Regions from separate parts of the Shewanella sp. S1-49-MNA-CIBAN-0167 genome, predicted to be linked through region 3. Evidence: predicted binding sites of a transcription regulator. Region 3 holds the regulator's gene; each other region holds the start of a gene.
The links. Region 3 encodes NrdR, which represses ribonucleotide reductase genes. Its sites were predicted from a motif close to AAACACNANATNTNGTGTTT; they were not measured.

Region 1 (4,392 bases), on a different contig from region 3:
TGCGAATAATCATTTGGGTGAACTTGAAACCTGGGTGAGTGGTTTTTCGAGTTGGGACGTACTCGGATTAATGGACTTAGGCTGGCGTAAAGGCGGCTTAATTAGCGGCGAGAAAGTATTTGATGTCTTAGCCAATCGCATTGGCGATATCAATATTGAACAGTTAAACCGTCCTTTTGCTGCAGTGGCTACCGATTTATATTCTGGACAAGAGATTTGGTTTAAAGAAGGTGACTTACGCCATGCGGTTCGCGCCTCATGTTCTATGCCCGGCTTTTTACCCCCAGTACAGCAAGGTCATCGCTGGGTTGTTGACGGCGCCGTGGTCAATCCGGTACCTGTGTCATTAGCCCGTTCGATGGGGGTTGATGTGGTTATTGCAGTGGATTTAAACGGTCATCGCCGTGATCAACTTCATAAGGCCCCAGAGCAAGTAAAAAGCCGAAAAGCGAGTAAGTCAGAGACGATTGATGAAAAGGCAGAGCTTGAATCAGGTTTTATGGATTTATGGGGCAAAGGCAAAGACTACATGAGTGTCTTAACTGACAAGCTTGCTATAGGCAGTTCAAAATCCCATCCAGGTATGTTGGCCGTTATGTCACAATCAATGGATATTTTAGAACAACGCCATAAACGCTCGCGTTTAATGGGCGAGCCACCAGATATTTGTATTGTGCCTTATGTTAATGACATTGGCACAATGGAATTTCATCGTGCAAAAGAAGCCATTAAAGCGGGTGAGCAGGCAGTAAAAGATATTCAACATTTAATTGAAGCGACCTTAAATTAACGCTTATGCGGTGTCGAATATGAGTCATGTGTTCATTACGGATGCACGAGTTCGAGACCGCTCGATTAATGTTTATGCAAGAGTGGTTATGCAATAACGGTATTGTCCAATGTGGGTTGTTGTCATCATTATGTTCAATGCCTCTTTTATAAAGAGTCATTGGCAAGTCACTTAGTTTGTTGATATGACAACTAGAATGGTGTTCGATGACAGCGTAGCGCGCTTAAGCGTTATGTTAGCTTGTTGAGTACCGCGCTAGCGGTGTTTGAATATGGCAATATTGATTTACGAAAACACTCCATATTGTGAAATAATTTACCATCTCTCCCCTTGTATTTTTATCCGACGGATCAGTGAACATTCCTACAATATCCATTGCTGAAAGCAAGATATTTTTCAATATTAAGTAGTGCTGAGAATTATGATCTGGATCAAAGTAATGCTCAGCGTTAATGTGTCTAATACACTCTATATTGTGTTTTTTGTAAATTAAAGTTCTATATATAGTGCTTGTAAGGATGGTCGTATGCTTGTAGTCGTGAAAAGAGATGGATGTCGAACCGCCTTTGATGGATGTCGGATCAAAGAGGCTGTAGTTGCAGCAATGGAGTCTGCAGGTCAAGCAGATCATCAATATGCGCAGCAGTTAGCGCAAACGGTTGAACAGCAAATGGCTGCGAAAACCGAAGTTGATATTCACGAACTACAACATGCAGTCGAAAACTTATTAATGTCTGGGCCGTATAAATCGGTGGCACGTCATTACATTGAATATCGCCATGATCGCGATACCCATCGTGAAACTCAAAGTAAATTAAATTGTGCTATTCGCGGCTTGGTTGAGCAATCAGACAGTGCCATTTTAAACGAAAACGCCAATAAAGATGCCAAAGTGATCCCCACTCAACGTGACTTACTTGCCGGGATTGTTGCCAAGCATTACGCCAAAACTCACTTATTACCTAAAGATGTTGTCGACGCACATGAAAAGGGCGAAATCCACTATCACGACTTAGACTACGCACCATTTTTCCCGATGTTTAACTGCATGTTAATCGATTTAGCCGGCATGCTGACTCATGGCTTTAAAATGGGCAATGCTGAAATAGAACCGCCTAAATCGATTTCGACCGCAACGGCTGTGACGGCGCAAATTATTGCACAGGTGGCGAGCCATATTTATGGTGGCACAACGATTAACCGTATTGATGAAGTGTTAGCTGAGTTTGTACAAATTAGTTATCAAAAGCACCTTAGCGTCGCTAAAAAATGGCAAGTGGCCGACGTGGAAGATTATGCGATGACTCAAACCGAAAAAGAGTGTCATGACGCGTTTCAATCGCTTGAATATGAAGTCAACACCTTACATACCGCCAACGGGCAAACGCCCTTTGTTACCTTTGGTTTTGGATTGGGGATATCGTGGGAATCTCGTTTAATTCAGCAATCTATGTTAACTGTGCGCATGGCTGGCTTAGGCAGAAACCGTAAAACGGCAGTATTCCCTAAATTGGTGTTTGCGATTAAAGATGGCGTGAATCATAAAGCGGCTGACGTCAATTACGACATTAAAAAGATGGCATTAACCTGTTCAACTATGCGCATGTACCCTGATATTTTAAATTATGATCAAGTGGTGAAAGTCACTGGTTCATTTAAAACTCCGATGGGTTGTCGTTCATTTTTGGGCACTTATGAAGAAGATGGCCAATTGGTACATGAAGGACGCAATAATTTAGGTGTTGTTAGCCTTAACTTACCGCGTATTGCGTTGGAAGCAGGTCAAGATGAACAGCGTTTTTATCAATTACTCGACCAGCGACTACTGATTGCACGCAAAGCGTTAGATACTCGCATTGCTCGGTTAACCGGGGTTAAAGCGCGAGTGGCACCAATTCTTTATATGGAAGGGGCGTGTGGCGTGCGCTTAAATGCCGATGATGATGTTAGCGAGATCTTTAAAAATGGTCGTGCGTCAATTTCGTTAGGCTTTATTGGCCTACACGAAACCATTAATGCCTTGTATGGCAATGCTGAACATGTGTTTGATAACGCTCAATTACGTGAGAAAGCTGTTGCGATCATTAATCATTTGAAGCAAGCCACTGAATCTTGGAAGCAAGAAACGGGTTATGGTTTTAGTTTGTACAGTACTCCGAGTGAAAATTTATGTAGCCGTTTTTGCCAGCTTGATACGACTCAGTTCGGTGTGGTGGCAGGGGTGACAGATAAAGGCTATTACACGAATAGTTTCCATTTAGATGTTGAAAAGCAAGTGAATCCATACGATAAGATTGATTTTGAACAACCTTATCCGGCTATCGCCAATGGTGGATTTATTTGCTACGGCGAATACCCTAACATGCAGCACAATATTGAAGCGCTCGAAAATGTTTGGGATTACAGCTACAGTCGGGTGCCATATTACGGCACCAACACTCCGATTGATGAGTGTTACGATTGTGGCTATATCGGTGAGTTCAATTGTACCAGCAAGGGCTTTGTTTGCCCCAAATGCGGTAATCACGAACCTAGTCGAGTGTCTGTGATTCGACGAGTTTGTGGCTATTTGGGCAGCCCAGATTCACGGCCGTTTAACTTTGGTAAGCAAGAAGAAGTGAAGCGCAGAGTGAAGCATTTATAATGTATTATAGTGCTTATCATAGTATTGATGTGATCAACGGCGAGGGCACTCGCTGCACGTTATTTGTCAGCGGTTGCGAGCATGCTTGTAAGGGATGCTATAACCAAAGCACTTGGCGTGTGGATGCTGGGCATGTATTTAGCCAAGCGTTAGAAGATCAGATTATTAATGATTTAACCGACAGTCGTATTTTCCGTCGCGGCTTATCGTTAAGCGGTGGTGATCCGCTGCATCCCGCTAACCTTGAAGCGATATTGAAATTGGTGATGCGGGTAAAGGATGAATGTCCCGAGAAAGATATTTGGTTATGGACCGGTTACCAACTTGCTGATCTAAGTGAGCAGCAACAAACCGTGGTGAACTTGGTGGATGTAATGATTGACGGTAAGTTTGAACAAGATAAAGCTGATCCCGCGCTATTGTGGCGCGGTAGCAGCAATCAACAGGTTTATCGTTTTAACAGATAGTGTTTGAATCTAGACGGTGTTAAGCATGAGTGTTTTAAGCGTTCGTGATGCCTAAAGCATGTCGATAACTCTTAGTGCGTTGTTTCGTTCTAAATTGATCGACCACTAAACTCCACAAGGGGGAATCATTGGTTTGTGGTGGTTTCCCTTGGCTTATGCGGCGAAGTTGGCGTTTAATGATAGCCATAGTTGCCAGCCCAGCTAAGGGCTTACTTTGCCAATTAACCATTGGAATAGACGGGATAAACTCGGGCTGTGTTCGCCACTTATTGGCTAAGTTGGGATAAAAGGCGAGGGCGCTGGCAATACCGCATAAGGCAAAGCCGGTATCAATGACTTGTTGTGCCACTGGCAGGCGATAAATCCCCCCTGTTAACATTAAAGGTATAGGGCTGCGCTGGACCAACTGCGCGGTTAAACTTAAAAAGTAAGCTTCTCGAGCTAAGGTGCGTTCATCGGCACTGCGACCTTGCATAGCGGGTGCTTCATAG
Region 2 (4,392 bases), on a different contig from region 3:
CAATCAGTTTTTCAAAGACTTCATATTTTTGTTGATCGTAGCGTGCCACATTAACTGATTGCCCGAAAAACATAGGTTCTTTGGTTGCATCGTTAGGTGTTTGACAAAATGTAGAGTAAGCCATTATTTAGGTGTCCTGAAAACGCATTTTTCACAAAGCGGGGATTATCCCCCGCTAAATAGAGATAAAGTGATGATTAGATTTTACACGCACCGCCGGCGCAGTCATCGTCTTCTTCTTCGACAGCAATAATGTCGTCAAACTGATCCGAAGCACCATCGCGTGTATTATGATAATACAATGTTTTAATGCCCAGTTTGTACACACTTAACAAGTCTTTTAGCAAGGTCTGCATTGGCACACGACCGCCTTCAAAACGGCTTGGGTCATAATTAGTGTTGGCAGAAATAGCTTGGTCAATAAACTTCTGCATTAAACCAACAAGTTGGATGTAACCATCGTTGTTTGGCATATTCCACAGCAGTTCGTACTTGTCTTTAAGCAGCTCAAAGTCTGGAACGACTTGCTTTAACTGGCCATCTTTACTGGCTTTCACGCTGATTAAGCCACGTGGTGGTTCGATACCATTGGTCGCGTTTGAAATTTGCGATGAGGTTTCTGACGGCATTAATGCTGACAAGGTTGAGTTACGTAAACCGTACTGTTTTATGTCGCTACGTAAACCTTCCCAATCCATGTGTAATGGTTCGTCACAAATCTTGTCTAAATCACGTTTATAGGTATCGATGGGTAAAATACCCTTCGAGTAGGTGGTCTCGTGAAATAACGGACAGGCACCTTTTTCTTTAGCTAAGTTCATTGACGCTTTCAGTAAATAGAACTGGATAGCTTCAAAGGTCTTATGGGTCAGGTTGTTTGCTGAACCGTCGGAATACTTTTTACCGTTTTTAGCTAAGTAGTTAGCAAAGTTAATCACACCAATACCAAGCGTACGGCGATTCATCGAGCTCGTTTGAGCCGCTTTTATTGGGTAATCTTGGTAATCAAGTAAGTTATCTAACGCACGTACCGCTAAATCAGCTAACGGCTCAAGTTCAGATAAGTCGGTAATCGCGCCTAAGTTAAGCGCTGACAAGGTACATAAGGCGATTTCACCGTCTGGATCGTCAATGTTAGTTAACGGCTTAGTCGGTAAGGCAATTTCTAAACACAAATTAGATTGCTTAATCGGCGCCACTTTAGAGTCAAATGGGCTGTGGGTATTACAGTGATCGACGTTTTGAATATAGATACGACCTGTAGAGGCTCGTTCCTGCATCATCAATGAAAACAGCTCAACGGCTTTAATCTGTTTTTTACGGATACTGCTGTCTTGTTCGTACTGCAAGTATAAACGTTCAAATTCTACTTGGTCTTCAAAGAAGGCATCATAAAGACCCGGCACATCTGATGGGCTGAACAAGCTAATGTTTTCGCCTTTGATTAAGCGTTGGTACATTAATTTGTTTAACTGTACGCCGTAGTCAAGATGACGTACACGGTTGTCGTCAACACCCCGGTTGTTTTTCAGCACTAATAGCGATTCAACTTCGAGATGCCATAACGGATAGAACAGCGTTGCTGCACCACCGCGTACGCCGCCTTGAGAACAAGACTTCACCGCTGTTTGGAAATACTTATAAAATGGTAAACAACCCGTGTGGAATGCTTCACCGCCGCGTATAGGGCTGCCTAATGCACGAATACGACCGGCATTAATACCAATACCAGCACGTTGGCTGACATATTTAACGATTGACGATGCCGTAGCATTGATTGAATCCAAGCTGTCATCACACTCAATCAATACACATGAGCTGAACTGACGAGTAGGCGTTCGTACACCGGCCATGATTGGCGTTGGCAGAGAAATCTTAAACAAAGACGTCGCGTCATAGAAATCTTTAATGTACTTCAAGCGGATTTCTTTTGGGTAACGCGCAAACAAACATGCGGCCACTAAAATATATAAAAACTGCGCGCTTTCATACATCTCATGGGTCACACGGTTTTGAACCAGGTATTTACCTTCAAGTTGCTTTACCGCGGCATAAGAGAAGTTCATGTCACGCCAGTGATCAATATAGCTATCAAGAATGTCTAATTCTTCACGGCTATAGTCAGCCATGATATGCATATCATATTTACCCATTTCGACTAACTTGGTGACATGGTCATATAATTTAGGCGGCTCAAATTGACCAAAAGCCTTTTTACGTAAATGGAATACGGCTAAACGCGCGGCCAAAAATTGGTAATCTGGGGACTCCGGAGAGATCAAATCAGCTGCGGCTTTTATAATCGTTTCATGAATGGCTTCTGTTGGAATGCCGTCGAAAAACTGCAGGTGAGATCGAAGTTCTACTTCAGATACTGAGACGTTTTTTAATCCATTGGCTGCCCAAGTGATCACGCGATGAATTTTATCTAAATCGATCGATTCACGTTCGCCGCTGCGCTTGGTGACTGTCATATTGCTATTCATTGAAGAGAGGCCTTGGTTCTATATCTAATCGTGTGATCTGTTGTTGGATACCATGTAACTTGATTCGATCTGAATCAGTTACAAAACAATTCCATGTTAAACAATCAAGCTGAACGTACTCACAACATGGTAGTAAAATACCAGTACATTCACTTATCGACTACGTCCTTGTAATGCAGGTGCGTAGTGTTTTGATTGCCAGTCACACACAAGATATGGTGTTATTTAAAATCTTAGATACAAGATAGTGAGGTTTGGGGATTTTTGCAAGCCACAATTTAATTAACTTCTTGTGGATAACTTGAGGATAAACGGTAGGGTTAGTGACAACTAACCCTAGAGCCCAAATTTATAAAGTGTTTTTGATAAATGATATTTTTTAAACCATCAAATAAGAAAGATTTGATCGCTAAAATAAACAGCGATCAAAAAATATTGCTGGTTTATAGGTTGATCTTTGGTTGATTTTGATCGTGTGACCAGAGATGATCAGCATACTAATCATTTATTCAAAAATATTGATTATTTACCCCAAAATGGTGCCAATTAACCGGTGACTCAAATACAACAAAATCGCCTTATTCAGTGAAAAATTGTTTCAGTGATGCACCGTGTTCAAATTGTCTGCCAGCAGGCCATGTGTCAGGTTTGTCAGTAGCGGACAAATATCCCCACAAGGCAACGCCACCCAACATACTCGCATTGTGGGCCGCAACTAAATCTCGTTCGGCATCTCCGAGGTATAAAATACTTTGAGGGGCAATGGCGATTTGTTGTGCGGCTAAAAACATCGGTGCGGTATGAGGTTTTGAATAACGGGTACTATCACCACTGATCATGGTTTTAAGTTTATCGGTTAAGCCCAGCTTTGCAACTAATGGCCGGGCAAATCGAGCCGGCTTATTGGTGACCACACCGTAAGGAATGGCTTGTGAATCTAACAGCGATAAGAGTTCGGGTAAGTCGTCGAACAAGCGGCTGTGATCGCCATTTATCTGGGCATAATAGCGAAGTAGTGCTTGCTGAATAGCAATTTGTACTCGTTCCTCGGCGTGCGGAATAGCCGTTTTAACTAAATATAAACTGCCGTGTGACGCCGCATGGCGCATCGTTTCAAGCGTTTGGACATTAAAACCGGCTTCGTCCAAACTGAGATTTAATGCTTGGACTAAATCAGGGGCTGTGTCGGCTAAAGTACCGTCTAAATCAAATAGTACCCCTTTTATATCTTGCTTATGCAAAGGCTAGCTCCTAACAAGAGTCAATAATAATAGAATCATGTATGCACCTTTATAGCGTTATTGGCAGGAAGTAACGCTACTCTGGTTCACATACATTAAAACGTTGAAAAGAGTCACCAGGATGATTAATCAATTTTTTGGGTGGCTATCATATAATTAACATCAACACTGTTAGTGTACTTAAACACTCCTGACAACGGGTTGTACGTAATCCCTAATGCATCCTTGCACAATAAGTCGGTATTATCGACTAATGCCATTAGTTCAGATGGACGAATAAACTTACTGTGGTCGTGGGTGCCAACCGGGAGCATTTTCAATAAATATTCAGCACCGATAATGGTCTGCAGGTATGACATCATATTGCGGTTAATGGTGGAGATAAACACAAAGCCATTGGGTTTAACCATGTCACAACATGCTTGGATAACCGATTGTGGATCGGGTACATGTTCGAGCATTTCCATGCAAGTCACCACATCGTAATACTCGCGGTGGCTATCGCTGTGTGCTTCGGCAGTTGTTTTAAGATAATTAACTGACACGCCAGACTCTAATGCGTGCAGTTTTGCCACTTCAAGCGGCTCAGTACCCATATCAATACCATCAACGTGGGCACCTAGGCGCGCCATGCTTTCGGATAAAATGCCGCCACCACAACCGAC
Region 3 (4,392 bases):
TATCACCTAGGTTTACATCGGTTAAATCCAACTTGCCGCTGGCAACGGTTAAGCGGATATCGTTACCTTTGCGATCAATTTTACGTAATGTACCAAGGGCTTCGATTATCCCAGTAAACATAATGACTCACTTTTTGCTTTTAAACTTTGCAGTTGTTCAGGTTTTTCTTAAACAACTGCCACATTAATAGGGTTGATTATATCTGAGGATATAACGCTTATCTTGTCCAACGTTGCGCTCATCAATTAATTGCAATGCCGGCGTTTGCTCCATGGCACTGTAATCGGGTAACTGCAACATATTACGTCCATGGCTGCCTAACAGTTTAGGCGCTTGATAAAGCACAATGTCATCGGCGAGGCCTTGAGCGACAAACGCCCCAGCTAAGGTCGCACCCGCTTCGACTAAAACAGAATTAGTATGCTGGCCTAAATACGTTAGCAAAGCTAACAATGGGATCCTGCCCGACGAGTCACATTCTAATTGTAAAAAAGAAACGTGTTGTGGAAAAGCAGCTTTAGCACTTTGGGAATATTGACAGCCAGAAACCAGTAAAATAGGACTTTGAATTGAAAATAACCTTTGTGTTGCCGTCAGTCTCGCTCTGCTGTCTAGCACAACCCTTAAAGGTTGGAAAATTTCATCTTTTGTATGGCGAGTGGTTAACTCACCTAACGCCTCATAGCGCACATTAAGGCTAGGGTCATCGATAAGGATTGTTTCAACGCCTGTGATTAATGCACAGTGGCTGGCACGGTATTTTTGCACATCGGCTCGTGCAGCACTGCCGGTAATCCACTTTGACACCCCATTAGACAGGGCTGTTTTACCGTCTAAACTGGCGGCTATTTTAACCGTGACCCAAGGAAGCCTAGTTTTCATGCGCTTCATAAAGCCTAGATTGAGATCATAAGCTTGTTGGCTGAGTAGTCCTACATCGACCTTAATTCCAGCCTCACGTAACATGGTGATACCGCGGCCTGACACTTCTGGGTTCGCATCGGTCACAGCAACAACGACTCGCGCAACCTTGGCGTTAATTAACCCTGAAGCGCAAGGCGGCGTACGACCATAATGACTGCAAGGTTCTAAGGTTACATAGGCGGTGGCGCCTTGAGCGCTATGACCATTATCAAGCACCATTTTCAGCGCATTGACTTCAGCGTGGCCTTCGCCAGCGCGTTGATGGAAACCCTCACCGATAATCTTATTCTGATAGACAATGACACAACCAACACAGGGATTGGGCCTAGTGGTATAACGGCCTTTCTCGGCAAGCGCTATAGCACGGCTCATCATTTTGGTGTCAAAAGTAGGCCCGTTGGACATGATAGATAATCTCTTATTGCTTAGATGCCATGATAACCGTTAAAAACAGTCAATACACAGCATTACTTTTGCAACTTAGCAATGGCCTCACCAAATTGTGACACATCTTCAAACGCACGATAAACAGAGGCGAAACGAATGTAAGCCACCTTATCAAGGTTCATCAACTGTTCCATCATAAGATTACCAATCATTTCCGAATCCACTTCGCGCTCACCAGTCGCGCGCAGCATTGATTTAATTTTTGTCAACGCTTGATCAATGTCATCAATAGAAACCGGACGTTTTTCAACGGCACGCAACATGCCGCCGCGCAGTTTCTCTTCATCAAATGGTTGTCGGGTGCCATCGCGTTTTATCACTCTAGGCATGACTAATTCAGCGCCTTCAAAGGTGGTAAAACGTTCATGACATTCGGTACATTCCCGGCGACGACGGACTTGGTGACCATCAGCCACTAATCGAGAATCTATCACTTTGGTATCGGTCGCGCTACAAAAAGGGCAATGCATTAGGACTCCTGCAGAAAAAATGGCCGCTAGCAATTAGCGGCCATTAAAGTTTATCCTATTTGGTGAACAAGGTTAACCTAAACCTGTATCAACAGACATCCAAATACGATTAACCGTATACAGGGAATCGAGCACACAAGGTCAATACTTGACCTTTTACGCGCTCAATAACCGCTGTATTAGATGCATCATCAAGGATGTCACAAATCCAACCGGTCAATTCTTTCGCTTCAGCTTCTTTAAAGCCGCGACGAGTGATGGCTGGTGTACCAATACGAACACCAGAGGTCACAAACGGTGAACGAGGGTCGTTAGGCACTGAATTTTTGTTAACGGTAATGTTGGCACTGCCTAAGGCGGCGTCGGCTTCTTTACCGGTTAAATCGCGGCCAATTAAGTCAACCAACATTAAATGGTTTTCAGTACCGCCAGAAACGATTTTGTAACCGCGGGCTAAAAACACTTCAACCATGGCTTTGGCATTTTTAACCACTTGCTGTTGGTACAGTTTAAATTCTGGCTCTAGTGCTTCTTTAAATGCGACCGCTTTACCTGCGATAACATGCATTAAAGGACCACCCTGACCACCAGGGAATACTGCTGAGTTTAGTTTTTTATATAAAACTTCATCATCGGCTGCAGAAATAATAATCCCGCCGCGTGGGCCGGCTAATGTTTTATGGGTTGTTGACGTTATCACATGTGCATAAGGCACTGGCGTTGGGTAAACACCTGCGGCAATTAAGCCTGCCACGTGGGCCATATCAACAAACAAATAAGCACCAATTTTGTCGGCAATCTCGCGCATTCTAGCCCAGTCAACAATACCTGAAAAAGCCGAAAAACCGCCGATCATCATTTTAGGCTTATGTTCAATGGCTAAACGCTCCATTTCGTCATAATCAATTTTGCCAGACTCATCGATACCGTAGGGAATGATGTTGTAAAGCTTGCCAGAAAAATTAACCGGTGAACCGTGGGTCAAATGACCACCATGAGCAAGGTTCATCCCTAAAACGGTATCGCCTGGCTGCAATAACGCCATAAATACAGCACTGTTTGCTTGCGAACCGGAATGAGGCTGTACGTTCGCATATGTTGCACCAAATAATTCTTTTGCGCGTTCAATCGCTAATGTTTCAATCACATCAACGTATTCGCACCCACCATAGTAACGCTTACCTGGATAACCTTCAGCATACTTGTTGGTTAACTGAGAACCTTGGGCTTCCATCACACGAGGACTGGTATAGTTTTCAGATGCAATCAATTCAATGTGTTCTTCTTGACGACAAGTTTCATCTTCAATGGCTTTAAATAATTCTGGATCGTAATCCGCAATATTCATCGCTTTCTTCAACATACTAGCTCCAACATCATTATCTATATAGTAGGGTTGCGCGTTATTCTACCCTGCAACGATGATGATTCACAGTAGAAACAACATGAAATTCACTGTGTTCTGAATACAAAACTATTCATGTTTATGGCACCAAGTGGCCAGATCCTTCATTCTTTTTGACCTAAAAAGCGCTGTGGATTAAATCACACAATTGCCTGTTGAGTTCAGCTCATAATACAGTAGAATTATCATCATCTTTGTTGACAATTAGACAGTATAATTATGGCTCAATTTGTATACAGCATGCTTCGTGTGGGTAAAATTGTCCCACCTAAAAAGCAAATTTTGAAAGACATTTCATTAAGCTTCTTTCCTGGCGCCAAAATTGGTGTACTCGGATTAAACGGTTCAGGTAAATCGACATTGCTGCGCATCATGGCCGGTATAGATACCGAAATTGAAGGTGAAGCGCGTCCAATGCCTGGACTAAAAATTGGTTATTTACCGCAAGAGCCGCGCTTAAATGAGCAACAAACGGTTCGCGAGGCCGTAGAAGAAGCCCTGAGTGAAGCCAAAAATGCATTGATCCGTTTAGATGCTGTTTACGCCGCTTATGCTGAACCCGATGCAGATTTTGATGCCCTAGCCAAAGAACAAGGTGAGTTAGAAGCCATCATCCAATCTCAAGATGCACACAATCTTGATCATATTCTAGACCGTGCAGCAAACGCGTTACGTCTGCCCGATTGGGATGAAAAAATTGCTGTACTGTCCGGTGGTGAACGTCGACGGGTAGCCCTTTGTCGCTTGCTACTTGAAAAGCCTGAAATGCTATTACTCGACGAACCGACAAACCACTTGGATGCTGAATCCGTCGCATGGTTAGAGCACTTTTTACAAGAGTATTCTGGCACCGTAGTCGCTATTACCCATGACCGCTATTTCTTAGACAATGCAGCAGGCTGGATTTTAGAACTCGACCGTGGTGAAGGGATCCCCTGGGAAGGTAACTACTCCTCATGGCTTGAGCAGAAAGATGCCCGTTTGCAACAAGAATCTTCAACACAAAGTGCTCGTCAAAAAACTATCGCAAAAGAATTAGAATGGATACGTCAAGGTGCGAAAGGCCGCCAATCTAAGGGCAAAGCCCGTATGGCGCGTTTTGAAGAACTCAACACTAACGATTACCAAAAACGTAACGAGACCAA

Region 1: nrdD (anaerobic ribonucleoside-triphosphate reductase) is a predicted target of NrdR. The motif match lies at 1,252-1,271, and genes of this name have one in related genera.
Region 2: nrdA (class 1a ribonucleoside-diphosphate reductase subunit alpha) is a predicted target of NrdR. The motif match lies at 2,691-2,710, and genes of this name have one in related genera.

Annotation. Positions count from the first base shown of each region.
Region 1 covers NZ_JBEOPO010000008.1:64,096-68,487, forward strand. Annotated here, with positions in the region: gene rssA (patatin-like phospholipase RssA) at 1-790, shown strand, start outside; gene nrdD (anaerobic ribonucleoside-triphosphate reductase) at 1,317-3,434, shown strand; gene nrdG (anaerobic ribonucleoside-triphosphate reductase-activating protein) at 3,434-3,901, shown strand; gene AAEZ00_RS05415 (NADH:flavin oxidoreductase/NADH oxidase family protein) at 3,936-4,392, opposite strand, start outside.
Region 2 covers NZ_JBEOPO010000002.1:149,487-153,878, reverse strand. Annotated here, with positions in the region: gene nrdB (class Ia ribonucleoside-diphosphate reductase subunit beta) at 1-124, opposite strand, end outside; gene nrdA (class 1a ribonucleoside-diphosphate reductase subunit alpha) at 198-2,486, opposite strand; gene AAEZ00_RS01725 (HAD family hydrolase) at 3,065-3,727, opposite strand; gene ubiG (bifunctional 2-polyprenyl-6-hydroxyphenol methylase/3-demethylubiquinol 3-O-methyltransferase UbiG) at 3,853-4,392, opposite strand, start outside.
Region 3 covers NZ_JBEOPO010000059.1:2,726-7,117, reverse strand. Annotated here, with positions in the region: gene AAEZ00_RS19505 (riboflavin synthase) at 1-121, opposite strand, end outside; gene ribD (bifunctional diaminohydroxyphosphoribosylaminopyrimidine deaminase/5-amino-6-(5-phosphoribosylamino)uracil reductase RibD) at 185-1,330, opposite strand; gene nrdR (transcriptional regulator NrdR) at 1,393-1,842, opposite strand; gene glyA (serine hydroxymethyltransferase) at 1,952-3,205, opposite strand; gene ettA (energy-dependent translational throttle protein EttA) at 3,467-4,392, shown strand, end outside.